Regions from separate parts of the Pseudomonas sp. JQ36 genome, predicted to be linked through region 2. Evidence: predicted binding sites of a transcription regulator. Region 2 holds the regulator's gene; the other holds the start of a gene.
What was found. The regulator sigma-54, encoded in region 2, starts transcription at its own class of promoters, with help from an activator protein. The targets are predictions, from matches to a motif close to ANTGGCATNNANNTTGCTNT.
Positions count from the first base shown of each region.

Region 1: glnK (P-II family nitrogen regulator) is a predicted target of sigma-54. The motif match lies at 6,867-6,886, and genes of this name have one in related genera.

Region 1 is NZ_CM132642.1:4,572,192-4,582,530, reverse strand. It holds gene ACS4NR_RS20720 (LysR substrate-binding domain-containing protein) at 1-566, shown strand, start outside; gene ACS4NR_RS20715 (methyl-accepting chemotaxis protein) at 748-2,724, shown strand; gene ACS4NR_RS20710 (aldose 1-epimerase family protein) at 2,944-4,158, shown strand; gene ACS4NR_RS20705 (YifB family Mg chelatase-like AAA ATPase) at 4,155-5,648, opposite strand; gene ACS4NR_RS20700 (accessory factor UbiK family protein) at 6,414-6,674, opposite strand; gene glnK (P-II family nitrogen regulator) at 7,088-7,426, shown strand; gene ACS4NR_RS20690 (ammonium transporter) at 7,463-8,800, shown strand; gene ACS4NR_RS20685 (secondary thiamine-phosphate synthase enzyme YjbQ) at 9,015-9,440, shown strand; gene sutA (transcriptional regulator SutA) at 9,543-9,869, shown strand; gene ACS4NR_RS20675 (HAD family hydrolase) at 10,061-10,339, opposite strand, start outside.
Region 2 is NZ_CM132642.1:5,818,788-5,829,126, reverse strand. It holds gene ACS4NR_RS26245 (MlaC/ttg2D family ABC transporter substrate-binding protein) at 1-639, opposite strand, end outside; gene mlaD (outer membrane lipid asymmetry maintenance protein MlaD) at 651-1,118, opposite strand; gene mlaE (lipid asymmetry maintenance ABC transporter permease subunit MlaE) at 1,118-1,915, opposite strand; gene ACS4NR_RS26230 (ATP-binding cassette domain-containing protein) at 1,915-2,724, opposite strand; gene ACS4NR_RS26225 (KpsF/GutQ family sugar-phosphate isomerase) at 3,000-3,974, shown strand; gene ACS4NR_RS26220 (KdsC family phosphatase) at 3,974-4,498, shown strand; gene lptC (LPS export ABC transporter periplasmic protein LptC) at 4,507-5,079, shown strand; gene lptA (lipopolysaccharide transport periplasmic protein LptA) at 5,066-5,611, shown strand; gene lptB (LPS export ABC transporter ATP-binding protein) at 5,611-6,336, shown strand; gene ACS4NR_RS26200 (RNA polymerase factor sigma-54) at 6,524-8,017, shown strand; gene hpf (ribosome hibernation-promoting factor, HPF/YfiA family) at 8,091-8,399, shown strand; gene ptsN (PTS IIA-like nitrogen regulatory protein PtsN) at 8,412-8,876, shown strand; gene rapZ (RNase adapter RapZ) at 8,879-9,736, shown strand; gene ACS4NR_RS26180 (HPr family phosphocarrier protein) at 9,752-10,027, shown strand; gene ACS4NR_RS26175 (ZIP family metal transporter) at 10,119-10,339, opposite strand, start outside.

The DNA of each region.
Region 1 (10,339 bases), 1.2 Mb from region 2:
CCGGCAACGAAGTGCAACTGACCAGTGCCTGGATGGACGTGGATTCGGTGGACTTCAACAACGAGCCCTTCGACTGCGCGGTGCTGCTGAGCGATGGGCACTTCCCGCCGGATTGGGAGGCCAGCCTGCTGTTTCCCGAGGAATTGATTCCTGTCGGCGCGCCGAACCTGCTGAACGATCAACCCTGGGATGTGACGCGGTTGGCCTCCACCGAGTTGCTGCACCCGACCCCGGACCGGCGCGACTGGCGCAGTTGGCTGGAACATATGGGGCTGTCCGATCAGGTTTCGCTCAAGGGCGGACAGGTGTTCGATACCCTGGAGCTGGGCATGATTGCCGCGGCGCGTGGTTACGGGGTATCGATGGGCGATTTGCTGATGGTCGCCGAGGATGTGGCGCAAGGAAGACTGAGCCTGCCGTGGCCGACTGCCGTCGCCAGCGGCCTGAATTACTACCTGGTGTGGCCGAAAACCCGTCCCGGGGGTGAACGTTTGCGCCGTCTCAGCGACTTCCTGCAAGGCGAAGTGCGGGCCATGGCGCTGCCGGATGTAACACGCTTGAGCTGAAACGTTAGAGCCGCCACAATGCCGGCCTTGTGCCATAACCCTGCTGTTCGCTCAAGTATTCGGCTTTACCGCCGAATACGTGCATGTGGAACCGTCGTGCAGGTATCCACGATTCACCCCCATTAGAAAATTATCCGAGCTGCGATCAAGGAGGATCGGCAAGTTCGGCCAGGAGCTGTCCATGTCTCAACCTCGCGCTCGGATCGCCTCGCAGCTGGGCCTCGCGCTCGCCGTGATACTGGCGATTGTCATCAGCGGCAGTACTGTCTTTGCTCTGCGTTCGCTGGATACCGCCAACCTCGCCACCCGTGAAGAACACCTCGCCAGTGAAGCGCGGCTGCTGGCCGACCAGTTGAGCACCTTCCACGGCACGTTGCGTGAAAGCACCCAGCGCCTGAGCGGGCTGTTCGAGAAGCGCTTCAGCGCCGGTCTGAGCATTCACCCGGATGCACCGGTGGCGGTGGCCGGTACCCAGACTCCTGGCCTGCACCTGGGCAGCGAAGTGCTGAACAACAACTTCAAGGAAGTCGACGAGTTCAAGCAAATGACCGCTGGGGTTGCCACGTTGTTCGTACGCAGCGGCGAAGACTTCGTGCGGGTCAGCACCTCGCTGACCAAACAGGACGGCACGCGCGCCATCGGCACTTTGCTCGATCATGCGCACCCGGCTTATGCGAAGTTGATGGCCGGGCAAGGCTACGTCGGCCGCGCGTTGCTGTTTGATCGCTCCTACATGACCCAATACACCCCGGTGCGCGACAGCAGCGGCAAGGTGATTGCGGTGTTGTTCGTTGGTTTTGACTACACCGACGCGCAGAACGCCCAGTTCGACAACCTCAAGCGCTTCCGCATTGGCCAGACCGGTTCGCTGGCGCTGCTGGATGAGCAGAACAAATGGCTGGTGGCGCCGGCGGGTGTCCAGGCACTGGATCAGGCGGTCACGGTGATCGGCGGCCTGGCCAAAACCCCGGGCAAGGGGCAGTTCTGGAGCGACAAGAACGAAGATTTTTACAGCGTTTCCGTGCCATTCGACGGTGGTCCGTGGGCGGTTGTGGCGAGCATGCCTAAAGCCGAAATTCGCGCGGTGACCTGGAGCGTCGGCACGCAACTGGCTATCGGCAGTCTGCTGGCCATGCTGCTGGCCGTCGGTTCGGTGGTGTGGTTGCTGCGCAGCAAACTGGCGCCGCTGAGTGATCTGGTGCGCCAGGCCGAAGCCCTCGGTGCCGGTGATCTGAGCGTGCGCCTGAACGTGTCGAGCAATGACGAGATCGGCCAGCTGTCCCGCGCGTTCAACCAGATGAGCCAGGCCCTGTCGACCATGGTCGAGCACATCCGCCGCGCCTCGGAAGAGGTCAACAGCCGCGCCCAGGCGCTGTCTGGTTTGTCCGGCGGTGCGTACGAAGGCATGGAGCAGCAGTCTGGAGAAATCACCAGCATGGCTGGCGCGGTGGAAGAGTTCAGCGCCACTTCGCTGAACATCGCCGACAACATGGGTGCGACTCAGCGTCTGGCGCAGGAAAATGCCCAGCAGACGCAAATCGGTCGTAGCTCGATGGAAGAAGCCTCGTCCTCGCTGGAGCAGATCGCAGGTGCACTGAACACCACCGCGACCGTGATCAACACCCTCGGTCAGCGCTCCCAGGAAATCGGCGGCATTGTCAGCGTGATCACCTCGATCGCCGAACAGACCAACCTGCTGGCGCTCAACGCGGCCATCGAAGCGGCCCGCGCCGGTGAACAGGGCCGTGGTTTTGCCGTGGTCGCCGATGAGGTACGCAACCTGGCTTCGCGCACCCGTCAGGCCACCGATGAAATTTCCGGGATGATCCACAGCATCCAGCAGGAAACCGGCAACGCGATCAGCACCATGGAGCAGGGCAATGTGCTGATGCAGGAAGGCCTGTCGCGTAACGCCAATGTCGCTTCGGCGCTGGCGCGGATCGATGAGCAGAGCCGTTCGGCAGGGCAGCAGTTCGCGGCGATCACCACCGCGACCCAGGAGCAGAGCAGCACCGCGACGTTGCTCAGCAGTAACCTGCAGAGCATTGCGCTGGCCAACAGTGAGCAGCGTGAGGTTGTTTCTAACTTGGCCGTGACCGCCAAAGAGCTTGAGAAACTGGCGGCGGACTTGCGCTCCGAGGTTGATCGCTTTCGTTGATACAGCCTTGATATAGCCTTCGCGAGCAAGCTCGCTCCCACAGTTTCCGGCGTGAATCACGATTTCTGTGAACACCCGAGATCCCTGTGGGAGCGAGCTTGCTCGCGAATGGATCCCCGCCAATTCTTGGTAAATCACACGATCGCAAGCTCCAACGCACTTGCTGAAACGTTTCCGCAGCGCTATAAAAATGGCACAACTCCAATAAAGGCTGCTGCCATGACCCCGCTCAAACTCGCCGTTGCACTCGGCGCACTCTCTGCTGCTTCCCACGCCATGGCCTGGGATTACGTACTTCTCGATACCAACAAGCCCGCGCAAAACTGGAGCATCACCAGTGAGCAGCTCGGGGTGAAAGCCGACAAGCCGTTCTCCGTGAGTCTGCGAACCTTGCACGGCGGACGACAGGAAGGTGTCAGCATCGTCGATATCGATAACGGCTCGATGAAACTCTCGGTGGTGCCGACCCGTGGCATGAATGTCCTGCAGGCGTCTGTAGGAAATGTGCGCATGGGCTGGGATTCGCCGGTCAAGGAAGTGGTCAACCCGGCCTTCATCGAACTCAACGGGCGCGGCGGGCTGGGTTGGCTGGAAGGCTTCAACGAGCTGGTGACCCGCTGCGGGTACGAATGGGTCGGCCATCCCGGCATGGACAATGGCGAGTTGCTGACTCTGCACGGGCGCGCCGCCAACATCCCGGCCAGCAGCGTTACCCTGCACATTGATGAGAAGCCGCCGTACGCCATCAGCCTGCGCGGCGAACTGAAGGAGCAGGCCTTCAAGAAAGTAGACTTCTCGGTCGTCACCGAGCTGGTCACCGAGCCGGGCAGCGTGCGCTTTGCCCTCAACGATACGCTGACCAACAACGGCGATTATCCGAAGGAATACCAGGCGCTGTATCACAGCAACTTCAGCACGCCGTTCCTCGAGCAGGGCGCCCGTTTTGCTGCGCCGGTAAAACAGGTCTCGCCATTCAACGACAAGGCCAAGGGCGACTTGCCCGACTGGCAGACCTACCGCGCACCGACCAAGGACTACGACGAAACCGTCTACAACGTCGTGCCCTATGCCGACGCCAAAGGCGAAACCCTGACCGTTTTGCACAACAAGGCCGGCAGCCTCGGTGTCTCCGTTGGCTTCAACACTCAGCAGTTGCCGGTGTTTTCCCTGTGGAAAAACACTGACACCCAAGGGCAGGGCTATGTCACTGGGCTTGAGCCGGGCACCAGTTTTTCTTACAACCGCCGCTATCAGCGTCCGCTGAATCTGGTGCCGACCATTGCGCCAAAGGCCAGCCAACAGTTTCAGATCAGCTACAGCCTGCTCGCAAACAAAGGCGCTGTGGATAACGCCTTGAAGCGCGTGACCGAGATTCAGGCCGGGCGTGAAACCGAAGTGCGGCAGACGCCGCTGGTTGATCTGACCGAGCATTAAGGCGTCGCTGGCCGGTATTGCAACGCCTCGGCCAGATGTTCGCGCTTGATTGCATCGACTTGCTCAAGGTCTGCCAGGGTTCTGGCGACTTTGAGCAAACGATGGGCTGAGCGCAGCGACAAGGTCAGCCGCTCACAGGCTGATTCCAGCCATTTCTCATCGGCTGTGGATAACTTGCAGTGCCGCTTCAGGCCTGGCAGATCGAGAAACGCATTGGCACAACGCTGACGCTTTTGCTGTCGTTCGCGTGCCTCGGCCACCACGGCTGCCGCACTGGCGCTGTCCTCGCCTGGCTTCACTGCCGGATTCAACGCCGTCGCTTCCCGCGCCACCGTCAGGTGCAGATCGATCCGATCCAGCAACGGCCCCGATAGCTTGTTGCGGTAGCGCTGCACCATGTCCGGTGTACACGAGCACTTGCCGCTCGGCTCGCCAAGATATCCACAGGGACAAGGATTCATTGCCGCCACCAACTGGAAACGCGCGGGAAAGCGTACGCGATCCTTGGCTCGGGCAATCACGATATGCCCGGATTCCAGCGGTTCGCGCAGCACCTCCAGCACCTTGCGATCAAACTCCGGCAGCTCATCGAGAAACAGTACGCCGTGGTGGGCGAGGGTGATCTCGCCGGGTTGCGGTTTCGAGCTGCCACCGACCAGTGCCGGCCCGGAGGCCGAGTGGTGCGGCTGGCGAAAGGGCCGCTGTGGCCAATGGGTCAGTGGCACGCCGCTGGCGACCGATTGAATCGCCGCCACTTCCAGCGCCTCGCATTCGGACAGCGGCGGCAGCAGCCCGGGCAAGCGACTTGCCAACAAGGTCTTGCCGGTTCCCGGTGGCCCACTGAACAACAGGTTGTGCGCGCCTGCCGCCGCAATCAGCAGCGCCCGTTTCGCGGCCATCTGCCCTTGTACTTCGTTGAGGTCGGGATAAGGTTTCGCCGCATGGATCAGCCCGTCCGAGACATAAGGCTCGACCGGCGTATGCCCGTTGAAATGCGCCACCGCTTCCAGCAGATGATCCACCGCAAACACCTTCAAACCCGAGGCCAGGCAAGCTTCTTCGGCATTCGCCCGCGGCACCACCAATGCCCGCCCGGCCTTGCGCGCCGCCAGTGCCGCCGGCAACACCCCGCGCACCGGCCGCACGGCACCGGACAACGCCAGCTCACCGAGGCATTCCACCTCATCCAGCGTCAGACACGGCACCTGCACACTCGCCGACAGAATCCCCAGGGCAATCGCCAGATCAAAGCGCCCGCCATCCTTGGGCAGATCCGCCGGCGCCAGATTCAGGGTGATCCGCCGCGCCGGAAACTGCAGCCCGGAATTGATGATCGCGCTGCGCACCCGATCCTTGCTCTCCTTCACCGCCGCTTCGGGCAGGCCAACCATGGTCAGCGACGGCAGACCGTTGGCCAGATGGACTTCGACGGTAACGGCGGGAGCATCCACGCCAATCTGGGCGCGACTGTGGACGATGGAGAGGGACATGGTCGTTCCTTGAGCTGAATCGGGGAGCCGCTTCCTGCGGCTTTTTGAAGGGTAGTTGGGGAAGGGCGATCAGGCGGGGGCGAACTTTCACTGGATGTTGCGGGAAAGTGGTCAACAAATTTCGAGGCGAAAAAAAAACCGCCTTGAGGAGACGGTTTTCATTTTGCAGGCTTCGGTGAGGCCAAGGCCTGCGTATCCTTTGCGGACACACTCACGTGCGGTCAGGTTATGCATGTTTGCTCATTGGCGCAAGTATCAGATGGGCTTGAAAGGGGGCAACGGTCCTGTTGCTAGCGCCTCCTAACGACTTGATACAAGTTGTTTAAATCGCTTTCTAAGGGCGGTCATAAAATCCGCAATGACGATGCCCACTCATGAAGTATTCGCGAAGTGTGGCCGGGAGCGTAAAGACTTCATGTTCCTCGACACGGTGTGAGACCCGTGCCGGTGTTGTATTCGGGGAACCCACACCCGGCCGCCTTAGCGGACATACTCACGTGTAGTCCCGAAGGTGTTCGTACGCCGGAAAGTGCATCGGAGGTTTGGCCCCACGCAAGAAGGGCCAAAGTATGTCTAAGTTTCTTAAACATATGTGGCGCCTCGTCAGAATCGCGTTATGGGCTTTTCGCCTGTACGAGTTTCTGCGAGACCGTTGGAATAATTCGTTGTAGAGGATTGATCTGACGGAAACCGCTCCTGCCTCGGCAGGAGCGGTTTAATTTCTTTTCGCAAACTTCAAGGCATTTTGGCTCAGGGTCTGCAGTCTTACTCGGCCGGCGGCGTCAGCTTCGCTTCCAGCTCGGCCACTTTCGCCTCAAGGCTTTCGAGGCGAGCGCGAGTACGCGCCAACACAACCATCTGACTATCAAACTCTTCACGGCTCACCAAATCGAGTTTGCTGAACGCACTCTGCAGCAGCATCTTGAACTGGCTTTCGATTTCGGCTTTCGGCAGCGGGGTGTCGCCGCTGAACAGGCGGGAGGCGGTGCCACTCAGGGCGTCGAGGAAGTCTTTGGGCGCGAGCATGGGAAGTGTCCTGTAAACAATGGCCGGCAGTGTATCACGCAGTGTCTATAGTCAATCTCGAAGTCAGGGATGCACGCTTTTCGCGCAGGCGGACGGACGGCAGCGCACCGTTGTTGTGCGTAACCGTCGGGCGTTTTTCGCGCAAACGCCTGTTGCAGCGGCCAAGGGATTGAAATCAGAGGAATTTGGCGAGATGGCAAGCTTTCTGCTTAGTCGGTAGTGACCCATGCACTGATGCAGTCGCTGTGACGAATGCAGTGCGGCAGGCGGGACGGGGAGTTTCGTCGGCAGCGGTTAGCTGGCGTCAGTCGGGCAGGTAAGGCCGACGATGCGTTACAAAGCCAGGCACTGCGCTTAGACTTGAGTCGGGTTTGTTTTCCTGGGGCAAGTCCACCAATTCGGGAGAGAGTTTCATGAAGCTAGTCACTGCCATCATCAAGCCGTTCAAGTTGGACGACGTGCGCGAGTCGCTGTCCGAAATCGGCGTGCAGGGCATTACCGTTACTGAAGTCAAAGGCTTCGGCCGGCAGAAGGGTCACACCGAGCTGTATCGCGGCGCGGAATATGTGGTCGATTTTCTGCCCAAGGTGAAAATCGACGTGGCCATCGACGACAAGGATCTGGATCGGGTTATCGAGGCGATAACCAAGGCTGCCAACACCGGCAAGATCGGTGACGGCAAGATCTTCGTGGTCAATCTGGAACAGGCGATCCGCATCCGTACCGGCGAAACCGATACCGACGCGATTTAAGCCGCCACAAACCCCAACGCCCCAGGAGAAAACAATATGACTCTGCGTAAATTCGCAGGGCTAGGAGCCCTGTTGTCCATCGTAATGCCCGGCCTTGCAATGGCGGCAGACGAAGTGGCGGCCCCGGTCCTCAATTCCGGCGACACCGCCTGGATGCTCACCTCGACCGCCCTCGTGCTGTTCATGACCATCCCGGGCCTGGCGCTGTTTTACGGCGGCATGGTTCGCTCGAAAAACATTCTTTCCGTGATGATGCAGTGCTTCGCCATTACCGGTCTGATCAGCATCCTGTGGGTCATTTATGGCTACAGCATTGCGTTCGACACCACCGGCATGGAGCAGGGCGTCGTCAACTTCAACTCGTTCTTCGGCGGCATGGGCAAGGCATTCCTCGCCGGTGTCACGCCTTCGAGCCTGACCGGCCCTGCGGCGCTGTTTCCTGAGGCGGTGTTCATCACCTTCCAGATGACCTTCGCGATCATCACCCCGGCGCTGATTGTCGGTGCGTTCGCCGAGCGGATGAAGTTCTCCGCGATGCTGATTTTCATGGGCATCTGGTTCACCCTCGTCTATGCACCGATCGCGCACATGGTCTGGTCCGGTAACGGCGGCCTGATGTGGGACTGGGGCGTACTCGACTTCGCGGGCGGCACCGTGGTGCACATCAACGCCGGTGTGGCCGGTCTGATTGCCTGCCTGGTATTGGGCAAGCGCAAAGGCTTCCCGACCACCCCGATGGCTCCGCACAACCTTGGTTACACCCTGATGGGCGCGGCGATGCTGTGGGTCGGCTGGTTCGGCTTCAACGCCGGTTCCGCTGCTGCGGCCAATGGCACCGCCGGTATGGCGATGCTGGTCACTCAGATTGCTACCGCTGCGGCTGCACTGGGCTGGATGTTTGCCGAGTGGATCACCCACGGCAAGCCAAGTGCACTGGGCATTGCCTCGGGTGTGGTTGCCGGTCTGGTGGCGATCACTCCGGCTGCCGGTACCGTGGGCCCGATGGGCGCACTGGTGATCGGTCTGGCGGCGGGCGTGGTGTGCTTCTTCTGCGCCACCACCCTGAAACGCAAACTCGGTTATGACGATTCCCTCGACGCATTTGGCGTACACGGTATCGGCGGTATCCTCGGCGCAATCCTCACCGGTGTGTTCGCTGCACCTGCTTTGGGTGGTTTCGGCACCGTTACCGATATCGGCGCGCAAGTCTGGATTCAGGTCAAAGGCGTTGGCTTCACGGTGATCTACACCGCGATCGTCACCTTCATCATCCTCAAGGTCCTGGACGCCGTGATGGGTCTGCGCGTGACAGAGGAAGAAGAGTCGGTGGGTCTCGATCTGGCACAACACAACGAACGCGGCTACAACCTGTAAGTACGCGCATTAAAAACTTGCCCGGTTCGCCGGGCATTTTTTTGCCTGGAATTTGTCATTGAAAGGAAGGCTGAAAGGATTTTTCGTACGGCTTTGGTCGTGTTTACGACGGGCATTTTTCTGCGGCCAATCGCTTACATCATTGCAGGAATATTAGGGCCTTTGTTTTTTCCCAGAGCGCGCTAGAATGCGCCCCGAACGTGCGGAGAACTGTATGTGGCAACAGACTCTGATAACCCTGCGGGCACGGCCCCGGGGCTTTCATCTGGTAACGGACGAGTTACTCGCCGGCCTGCCTGAACTCAAGGCGTGCCGGGTCGGTCTGTTGCATTTGTGGCTGCAGCATACCTCGGCGTCGTTGACCATCAACGAGAACGCCGATCCGGCGGTTCGTCGCGACTTCGAACGATTTTTCAATCGTCTGATCCCACAAGGAACAGACGGCTATGAGCATAACGACGAAGGCCTGGACGACCTCCCGGCGCACTTCAAGGCCAGCGTACTTGGCTGCCAGATCAGTCTGCCGGTTTCGGCAGGGCGACTGGCACTGGGCACCTGGCAAGGTGTTTATCTGGGCGAGCACCGTGATCATGGCGGTGCCCGTAAAGTCCTCGCCACCTTGCACGGTGAAGGGGCGTAAACCGTTGGTCACCAATGGTTACCGATTTTTTTCCGGCGGCTTTCGACAGTCGCCAAAGCTGGTCTATAACTAATCTGCTTTTCGCAAGTCATGAGGTAGAACATGAGCGACGATGATCTGGAAAACGACGACCTCGAAGTAGGCGACGAAGACGAGGCCGAGGAAGAACTGGGAGCAGCAGCGGAAGACGTTGCTGAAGACGATGGCGGTGATGATACGCCGGCCCCGGCTGCCAAAGGCAAAGCCAAGGCTGCGGTGTCGGTAGACGAGTTGCCGAGCATCGAAGCCAAGAACAAGGAGCGCGACGCCCTGGCCAAAGCCATGGAAGAATTCCTTGCCCGCGGCGGCAAGGTGCAGGAAGTGGAGGCCAACGTGGTCGCCGATCCGCCCAAGAAGCCGGACAACAAGTACGGCAGCCGCCCTATCTGAGGCGTGCCGCTTGCTTGCTGAAGAAGCCCGCCGTCGCTGCGGGCTTTTTCATGCCTGAAACAAAGAGGTCATGGATACACGCAATCCCCTGTGGGAGCGGGCTTGCTCGCGAAAGCGGTGTGTCATTCAAATTGTGTGTCGACTGACACGGCCTCTTCGCGAGCAAGCCCGCTCCCTCAGGGGATAGTGGATCAGTTCGAGAGGGCATTCCAGCGTGCGAGCACCGCTGGCAAGTCGGTCAGGCTACGGATTTCAGCATCCGGCAGTCGCTCCGCTTCCCAGACCTTGCCCGCCGGGTTGAACCAGACCGCGCGCATGCCCGCTTGCTGCGCCCCGGCAATATCATCGCCCGGATGATCGCCAATGTGCACGGCCGCTTCCGCACTCACACCACCGCGTTGCAACGCTTCGTGGAACAGTCGCGCATCCGGTTTGGCGATGCCGATATCTTCGGCGCACAGCGCAAACTT
Region 2 (10,339 bases):
CTCGGCAGCTTTCTCGGTGGTTTCCTTGGCCTTGGCCACTTCGCCAGCCCAATTATTGATGGTCTTGTCCAGGTCGTTGCCATTGCGCTGCATCGCGTCGGCGAACTGGTCACGGAACAGCTTGCCGATGTTGATGCCGTTGATGATCACGTTGCGCAGTTTCCATTCGCCGTTGATCTTCTCCAGCGTGTACTGCACAGGATAGATCGCGCCGTTGCTGCCCTTGACAGTCATGCCGACGCTGGTGCGATCGCCTGACTCATCCTTGGCCGGATCTACGGTGATGCCCTGGTTGTTGTACTCGAGCAAAGCGTTGCCGTAGAACTGGAACAGTCCACGCTTGAAGTTCTCTTGAAAGCGCTGCATCTGCTCAGGCGTGGCCTTGCGCGAATACTTCACGGTCATGATGCTTTTGGAAATGCCCTCGGCATCCACCACCGGACCAACAATGCTGTTCAGCGCGGCATAGAAATCCTGCGGATCCTGCTTGTACTTCTCTTTATTGGCCGACAGATCGGCCAGCATCCGGTTCGTGGTGTCCTGAATCAGGTCGTGTGCCGACTGCCCAGGTGCAGCATTCGCCAGCAGTGGCAGTGCCGCAAGCAACACCAACAGGCCACGTCGCAAGGTAGAGATCATTCAAAAGCTCCTCATTTGGCGTCTTTGCTAACGGTATTGAGCAGGAATTTACCGATCAGGTCTTCCAGTACCAGAGACGACTGAGTGTCGTGGATGGTTCCACCATCCTTCAGACGGGTGTCTTCGCCGCCCACACTGATACCGATGTACTTCTCGCCCAACAGACCAGCGGTCAGGATAGACGCTGTGGAGTCGGTCGGCAGGTTGTCGACCTTTTTGTCCACTTGCAGGGTTACCCGACCGGTAAAGCTGTCGCGATCCAGATCGATTGCCGTGACCTTGCCGATGGTCACACCGGCCATGGTCACTTTGGCTCTGACCGTCAAACCGGCGATATTGTCGAAGTAGGCATACAATTTATAGGTGTCGGTGGTCGAAGTCGGAGACAGGCCACTGACCCGCAGAGCCAATAGCAACAAAGCCAGGATCCCTGCCAGCAGGAACAGGCCGACACCGATTTCCAGGGTGCGGTTTTGCATCAGAAATCTCCAAACATCAAAGCGGTCAGAATAAAGTCCAGGCCCAGTACCGCCAGCGAGGCGAATACCACGGTCTTGGTGGTGGCGCGACTGATGCCCTCGGAAGTGGGCTCACAGTCATAGCCTTGGAATACGGCGATCCAGGTCACGACGAAGGCGAAAACGATACTTTTGATGACGCCGTTGAGCACATCACTGGTGAAGTTCACGCTGTTCTGCATGTTCGCCCAGTACGAGCCTTCATACACGCCAAGCCAGTCGACAGCCACCCACGAACCACCCCAGATCCCCACCACGCTGAAAATCATCGCCAGCACCGGCAGGGAAATGAAACCGGCCCATAGACGCGGGGCAATAATGTACTTAAGCGGATCGACACCGATCATTTCCAGGCTGGAAAGCTGTTCGGTGGACTTCATGTTGCCGATTTCCGCGGTCAGCGCCGAACCGGCACGCCCGGCAAACAACAGCGCCGTCACCACCGGCCCCAGTTCACGCAGCAACGTCAGGGCCACCATCTGCCCTACAGCCTGCTCCGAACCGTAGCTCGACAGAATACTGAAGCCCTGCAACGCCAACACCATGCCGATGAAAATCCCGGACACGACGATGATCACCAGCGACATCACGCCAACGGAGTGCAGTTGCTTGACCAGCAGGCCGAAACCGCCACTGATGCCACCGCGACCGAGCAAGGCGTGAAACAGGAACAGGGTCGCGCGGCCAAACACCGCGACGGCGTCGATCGCCGCCTCGCCGAAGCGGCGTACGCGTTCTATTAATGAAATTCTGCGCATCAGCGCTTCCCCAGAAGATCTGCGCGGTAATCCGTCGCTGGAAAATGGTACGGCACCGGGCCATCGGGGTTGCCGGTCATGAACTGGCGAATACGCGGCTCATCCGAATTCATCAATTCGTCCGGCGTGCCCTGCCCCAGCACCTGACCATCACCCACTACATAGATGTAGTCAGCGATGCTCGCGGTTTCGGCCAGATCGTGGGAGACCACGATGCTGGTGATGCCCAGCGCATCGTTGAGCAGACGGATCAGGCGTACCAGCACGCCCATGGCGATCGGATCCTGACCGACGAAAGGCTCGTCATACATGAGAATCTGCGGATCGAGCGCAATCGCCCGAGCCAGGGCGACCCGCCGCTTCATGCCGCCGGACAGCTCGTCAGGCATCAGCTCGATCGCACCGCGCAGACCGACCGCCTGCAACTTGAGCAGGACGATGTCGCGGATCATTTCATCCGGCAGTTGGGTATGAACACGCAGGGGAAAAGCCACGTTCTCGAAGACATCGAGATCGGTGAACAGCGCGCCGCTCTGAAACAGCACGCCCATGTGCTTGCGCGCATCGAACAGATCACTGCGCGACAGCGTCGGCAGGTTCTGACCGTTGACCCAGACTTCCCCGCTGGCAGGACGCAATTGCGCGCCCATCAAACGCAGCAGGGTGGTCTTGCCACACCCGGAAGGCCCCATGATGCCGGTAACCTTGCCACGCGGGATGCGAATATCGACGTTATTGAAAATGCTGCGCGCACCGCGCTTGAAGGAGACTCCCTTCAGCTCGACCGCGTAGGCGTTATCGGCACTCATCTAAACTCCTTGCGATGCAGCCTCTCACTCGGACGCCTGGCTTTCCGCAGAAAGCACATACCTCCCGGGCAGGCCGAACTGGCGGCGAACTATATCACTGCAAACGCCAAGCGCCCAAGGCCCCTGCCCCTCCGCGTTCAACGATATGACAGGCCTGATGGCACTTTTTCGGGGTTTTGGTGACAAGGAATGACAAAGCACGACGAACTTGCGTGAGGCTTTTCAACATAACCGCTATAATCGCCGCCTTTTCATCGGGCTATACGATTTCTGACATGAGCCAATCCAGCGACCTGATTCAATCTGCACAACGCACCATCCGCCTCGAAGTGGAAGCCGTACAAGGCTTGTTGCCCCATATCGACGCCGATTTCGTACGCGCTTGCGAGATGATTCTGGCCAGCAAGGGCCGTGTGGTCGTGGTCGGCATGGGCAAATCCGGGCACGTCGGCAACAAGATTGCCGCGACCCTGGCCAGCACCGGCACCCCGGCATTTTTCGTCCATCCGGCCGAAGCCAGCCATGGCGACATGGGCATGATCACCCGCGACGACGTGATCCTCGCGCTCTCCAACTCTGGCTCGACCAACGAAATCGTCACCCTGCTGCCATTGATCAAGCGCCTTGGCATCCAGTTGATCAGCCTCACCGGCAATCCGCAATCGCCGCTGGCCAAGGCCGCCGAAGTCAATCTCAACGTTCACGTCGAACACGAAGCCTGCCCACTGAACCTGGCACCGACTTCCTCGACCACCGCCGCGCTGGTCATGGGCGATGCCCTGGCCGTGGCGCTGCTCGAAGCGCGTGGTTTCACCGCCGAAGATTTTGCTTTTTCGCACCCGGGCGGCGCTCTGGGTCGACGCCTGCTGCTGAAAGTGGAAAATGTCATGCACGCCGGGCTAGAGCTGCCGCAAGTGCAGCGCGGCACCCTGCTCAAGGACGCGCTCATGGAAATGACCCGCAAGGGTCTGGGCATGACCGCGATTGTCGAAGCCGATGGCAAACTGGCCGGGATCTTCACCGACGGTGACTTGCGTCGCACGCTGGACCGCAGCATCGACATCCGCAGCGCCACCATCGACCAGGTCATGACCGCACACGGCAAGACCGCACGACCAGAGATGCTCGCCGCTGAAGCCCTGAAAATCATGGAAGACCACCGAATCAACGCACTGGTGGTCGTGGACGAAGAAGATCGCCCGATCGGCGCCTTCAACCTCTCCGATCTGCTGCGTGCAGGAGTGATGTAATGACAACCGATCTGCTGCAGCGCGGCAAAGCGATCAAACTGGCGGTGTTCGACGTCGACGGCGTCCTCACCGACGGGCGCCTGTACTTCCTCGAAGACGGCAGCGAATTCAAGACCTTCAACACCCTCGACGGCCAAGGCATCAAGATGCTGATGAATGCCGGTGTCGAGACCGCCATCATCAGTGGCCGCAAGACGCCGGTGGTTGAACGTCGGGCGAAGAACCTCGGTATCCCGCACCTGTTTCAGGGCCGCGAAGACAAATTGGTGGTTCTGGACGGTCTACTGGCGCAACTGGGCCTAAGCTATGAACAGGTCGCCTACCTCGGTGACGACTTGCCTGACCTGCCGGTGATCCGCCGCGTAGGTCTGGGCATGGCCGTTGCCAATGCTGCCGATTTCGTGCGCGAACACGCCCATGGCGTCACTCGGGCCCGTGGCGGCGAAGGTGCCGCCCGCGAATTCTGCGAATTGATCCTGCGCGCCCAGGGCCGCCTCGATGCGGCCAACGCCGCGTACCTGTGAGCCAAACCATGTTTAGCAAAAAATTTCGCAACTTCCTGCTGTTCGGCTGCATCGCCGCCATGTTTGCGGCGGTCGGCTACTGGAACATCAGTCCGGAACGCTTCCTCGACAAGCCTGTGGCCAAAGTCGAAGACACCGCTATCGACTGGTACGCCACCAACACACACACTCTGCAATACTTGCCAGACGGCAAAGTGCAGTACGAGATGACCTCCGACAAGGCCGAGCACGTCAAGGCAACGGACATCACACTCGTGACCAAACCCGACCTGAACATGTACCGCGGCACCGAATTTCCGTGGCACGTAACCAGTGAGCGTGGCGAAGTGAATCCGGACGGCACGCAGGTCGAACTGATCGATTCCGTGCGCATCAAGCGCACCGACGAAAAGAACCGCGATCTGCTGGTCACCTCCACTCGCATGACGGTGTTCCCGCAGCAACAATATGCGCAGACCGAGCAACCCGTTAGAATCGACGGCGCTGGCGGTGTATCGACTGGTGTAGGAATGAAAGCGTATTTGAAGGAAAGCAGGATACACCTGCTATCGAACGTAAGAGGACAGTATGAGGCTCGTTAAAACCCTCCCTATTTTGCTCAGTCTGGGCGCAGCACTGGGAAGCGTGAGCGCCTGGGCTCTGCCGAACGATCAGCAGCAACCTATCCGCATTCAGGCCGACGACGCCCAGCTGGACGACAAGAACGGCATCGCCACCTATAAAGGTGACGTGATCATTACCCAGGGTTCGATGATCGTTAAGGGCAATACGGTGACCATCACTCGCACCCCGACCGGTGACATCGACGTGGTGACTTCGGTCGGCAACCTTGCCTACTTCGAGCAACTGCAAACCCAGGGTGACACCAAGCCTGTTCAGGGCTGGGGTGTGACGATTCAGTACCATGCCGCGCAAAACCGCGTCGTGCTGATCGACAAGGCCAAGGTTGTCGACAAGGACAACAACACCACTCAGGGCGAGAAAATCGTCTATGACACGGTGAAGAAGCTGGCCAGTGCCGGTCGCGCTACCGGCAGCAAAGTCACCGAAGCGCGTCCGCGTATCGACATGGTGATCCAGCCGAAGAAGAAAACCGACGAGAAAACCCAGTAATGGCAACTCTGAAAGCTCAACACCTGGCCAAGGCCTATAAAAGCCGCCAGGTTGTGCGCGACGTCAGCCTGTCGATCGACAGCGGCCAGATCGTTGGCCTGCTCGGCCCGAACGGCGCGGGCAAGACCACCTGCTTCTACATGATCGTCGGCCTGGTGCAGGCCGATCAGGGCCGCGTACTGATCGATGATCTGGACGTCAGCCATCAGCCGATGCACGGCCGTGCCAAGGCCGGTATCGGCTATCTGCCGCAGGAAGCGTCGATTTTCCGCAAACTGTCGGTGGCCGATAACATCATGGCCATCCTCGAAACCCGCGCGGAACTCGACAAGGCCGGTCGTCGCAAGGAACTGGAAAGCCTGTTGCAGGAATTCCACATCAGCCACATCCGCGACAACCTCGGCATGAGCCTGTCCGGTGGTGAACGCCGCCGGGTGGAAATCGCCCGCGCCCTGGCGACCGCACCGAAATTCATCCTGCTCGACGAACCGTTCGCCGGTGTCGACCCGATCTCGGTCGGCGACATCAAGCAGATCATCCACCACCTCAAGGCCAAGGGCATCGGTGTACTGATCACCGACCACAACGTGCGTGAGACCCTGGATATCTGCGAGACCGCCTACATCGTCAACGACGGTCAACTGATCGCTGAAGGCGATTCGGCGACCATCCTTGCCAACGATCTGGTGAAGGAAGTGTACCTGGGCCACGAGTTCCGCCTATAAGCGAACAGTGCCCGGTGAGCCGCCCGGGCGCTGTATCGATTCAAGCAGGATTTAAAACGCTTTTATTGTTACAGCGCTCTAGGCAAACACGACAGTTTCAGGCATATAATTTGCTTAAGTTTGGCGCTCCGGCGCCCTGTAGTGGATGGCGCATGCGCGCCGGCGAATAAGGTGTTAAGCCCCTGCCATGAAACCATCGCTAGTCTTGAGAATGGGCCAGCAGCTGACGATGACACCGCAGCTGCAACAGGCCATCCGCCTGCTCCAATTGTCGACCCTGGACCTGCAACAGGAAATCCAGGAGGCCCTGGAATCCAATCCGATGCTCGAACGCCAGGAAGAAGGCGACGACTTCGACAATACCGATCCTTTGGCCGACAACGCCGAACAAAAACCCAACACCGACATTCAGGAACCGTCCTATCAGGAAGCCGCCCCGACGGTGGACAACCTGGAAGATGGCGAATGGAACGAGCGCATTCCTAACGAACTGCCCGTTGATACCGCCTGGGAAGATGTCTACCAGACCAGCGCCAGCAGCCTGCCCAGCAGCGATGACGACGAGTGGGACTTCACCACCCGCACCTCCGCCGGGGAAAGCCTGCAAAGCCATCTGTTGTGGCAATTGAACCTGGCGCCGATGTCCGACACCGACCGCTTGATCGCCGTGACCCTGATCGATTGCATCAACAATCAGGGGTACCTCGACGAAACCCTAGAAGAAATTCTCGACGCCTTTGATCCGGAGCTCGACATCGAGCTGGACGAGATCGAAGCCGTTCTGCATCGCATCCAGCAGTTTGAACCCGCCGGCATCGGCGCGCGCAACCTTGGCGAATGCCTGCTGCTGCAACTGCGTCAGCTCCCGGCCAAGACCCCGTGGCTCAACGAAGCCAAACGGCTGGTCAGCGATTACATTGATCTGCTGGGGAGTCGCGACTACAGCCAACTGATGCGGCGCATGAAGCTCAAGGAAGATGAACTGCGCCAGGTCATCGAACTGGTGCAGAGCCTCAATCCGCGCCCGGGCTCGCAGATCGAATCGACCGAAGCCGAGTACGTGGTGCCCGACGTCATTGTGCGCAAGGACAACGAGCGCTGGCTGGTTGAGCTGAACCAAGAGTCGGTGCCCCGTCTGCGGGTCAACGCGCAGTACGCCGGTTTCGTCCGTCGCGCCGACACCAGTGCCGACAACACCTTCATGCGCAATCAGCTCCAAGAGGCACGCTGGTTCATCAAAAGCCTGCAAAGCCGCAACGAAACGCTGATGAAAGTGGCCACCCAGATTGTCGAGCATCAGCGCGGCTTCCTGGAATACGGCGATGAAGCCATGAAGCCGTTGGTCCTGCATGACATCGCCGAGGCGGTCGGCATGCACGAATCGACGATTTCCCGGGTCACCACCCAGAAATTCATGCATACCCCGCGCGGTATTTATGAACTGAAATACTTTTTCTCCAGCCACGTCAGCACCTCCGAAGGCGGCGAATGCTCGTCCACGGCGATCCGCGCGATCATCAAAAAACTGGTTGCGGCGGAAAATCAGAAAAAGCCGTTGAGTGACAGCAAGATCGCTGGTTTACTGGAGGCACAAGGCATTCAGGTGGCTCGCCGCACCGTCGCCAAGTACCGCGAATCCCTCGGGATCGCGCCTTCGAGCGAACGCAAGCGGTTGATGTAAGCCACGTTACAGCGTTCCAGTGGCAGGCTCTTCGGCCTGCCGCTTTATGCACTGGCAACGAAGGAGAAGCTGTATGCAAGTCAACATCAGTGGACACCAACTGGAAGTGACCGAACCTCTGCGCACCTACATCAACGAGAAACTCGAACGATTGGAGCGCCATTTCGACAAGATCACCAACGTGCAGGTCACGATGTGTGTCGAAAAGCTCAAGCAGAAAATCGAAGCCACCTTGCATATACCCGGCAGCGAAGTGGTCGCCAACGCAGAAGATACCGATATGTACGCTGCGATCGACTCACTGACCGACAAGCTGGATCGCCAACTCAAAAAGCATAAGGAAAAGACCCAGAGCCTCCTTCAGGGCGCAACCGGTCGTTAACACCCCCAACCCATGATCCGACTTGAAAGTATCCTGACCCCCGGCCGTTCCCTGGTGAACGTGCCGGGCGGCAGTAAAAAGAAAGCCCTCGAACAGATTGCCAACCTCATCCATAAAGAAGTGCCGGATCTGGCCATGCAGGATGTTTTCGAGAGCCTGGTAGCCCGTGAGAAACTCGGTTCCACCGGTTTCGGCAACGGTATCGCCATTCCCCACTGTCGCCTCAAAGGCTGCGAATCGCCTATCAGCGCGCTGATGCACCTTGATGCCCCCATCGATTTCGATGCCATCGACGGCGCACCGGTCGACCTGCTGTTTGTTCTGCTGGTCCCGGAAGCGGCCACCGATGCCCACCTGGAATTACTGCGCCAGATCGCCAGCATGCTCGATCGCAAGGAAGTGCGCGAAAAACTGCGCAGCGCACCGAGCAACGAAGCCTTGTATCAGGTCGTCCTGAGCGAGCAGAACGGTCATTAATCATGCGTTTGATCATCGTCAGTGGCCGTTCCGGCTCGGGTAAAAGCACCGCCCTGGATGTCCTTGAGGACAACGGCTACTACTGCATCGACAACCTGCCGGCCGGCCTGCTACCGGAACTCGCCGAACGCGCCCTGATTCACACCGAGCTAACCCAGCCGCTGGTGGCCGTGTCGATCGATGCGCGCAATCTGCCGAGCCACCTGTCGCGTTTCCCCGAACTGCTTGAAGAAGTCCGGGCCCGGCACATCCAGTGCGATGTGTTGTATCTGGATGCCGACGATGAAACCCTGCTCAAGCGCTTTTCGGAAACCCGCCGGCGCCATCCGTTGAGCAATGCCGATCGCTCGCTGGCCGAGGCAATCAACGATGAGACCGCCCTGCTCGGCCCGATCGCCGATCTGGCCGACCTCAAGGTCAACACCACCAATCTCAATCTGTACCAGTTGCGTGACACCATCAAGCTGCGACTGCTGAACCAGCCGGAGCCGGGCACGGCGTTTCTGGTCGAGTCGTTCGGCTTCAAGCGTGGCATGCCAGTGGATGCGGATCTGGTGTTCGACGTGCGCTGCCTGCCCAATCCGTACTGGAAACCGGAACTGCGTGCACAATCGGGTCTCGACGCACCTGTCGCCGAGTACCTGGCTGCACAACCGGAGGTTGAAGAGATGTTCCAGGACATCTTCGGCTACTTGAACAAATGGCTGCCACGCTTTGCCGCGAGTAACCGCGCCTATGTCACCATTGCGATTGGCTGCACCGGCGGGCATCACCGTTCCGTTTACCTGACTGAACGTCTGGGTCAGGCCCTGCAGAAAACCCTGAAGAACGTCCAGGTTCGCCACCGCGACCTCACTTAAAGGATTCACACCGCGATGCCTGCTCGTGAAATCGAAATCATCAACAAATTGGGTCTGCATGCCCGAGCGTCGGCCAAGTTCGTCGGGGTGGCGGGCCAGTTTCCCGATTGCACCATCAGAGTAGGCCGCACCCCGGAAAACACGGTGGACGGTAAAAGCATCATGGCGATGATGATGCTGGCTGCCGGCAAAGGCACCAAAATCTATCTGAGTACCGAAGGCCATCAGGAACAGGAAGCGCTGGATGCATTGGTGGCGTTGATCAACAACTACTTCGATGAGGGTGGTTGATCGTCAAAAGACCAAAAGATCGCAGCCTTCGGCAGCTCCTACACTGGAATCCAGATCCCTGTAGGAGCTGCCGGAGGCTGCGATCTTTTTTTCAGCCCAATGCGGTATCCATCACCATCATCAGACAAAACCCGATCAGCAAGCCAAGACTGGCCAGCTTGTCATGACCATGGCGGCGCGATTCCGGAATGACTTCGTGAGTCACCACCAGCAACATCGCCCCCGCCGCCAGCGCCAGCCCCAATGGCAATAACAGCTCCGCCAGACTGACCAGCCAGGCACAGAGCAGTGCAAACACCGGTTCGACCAGCC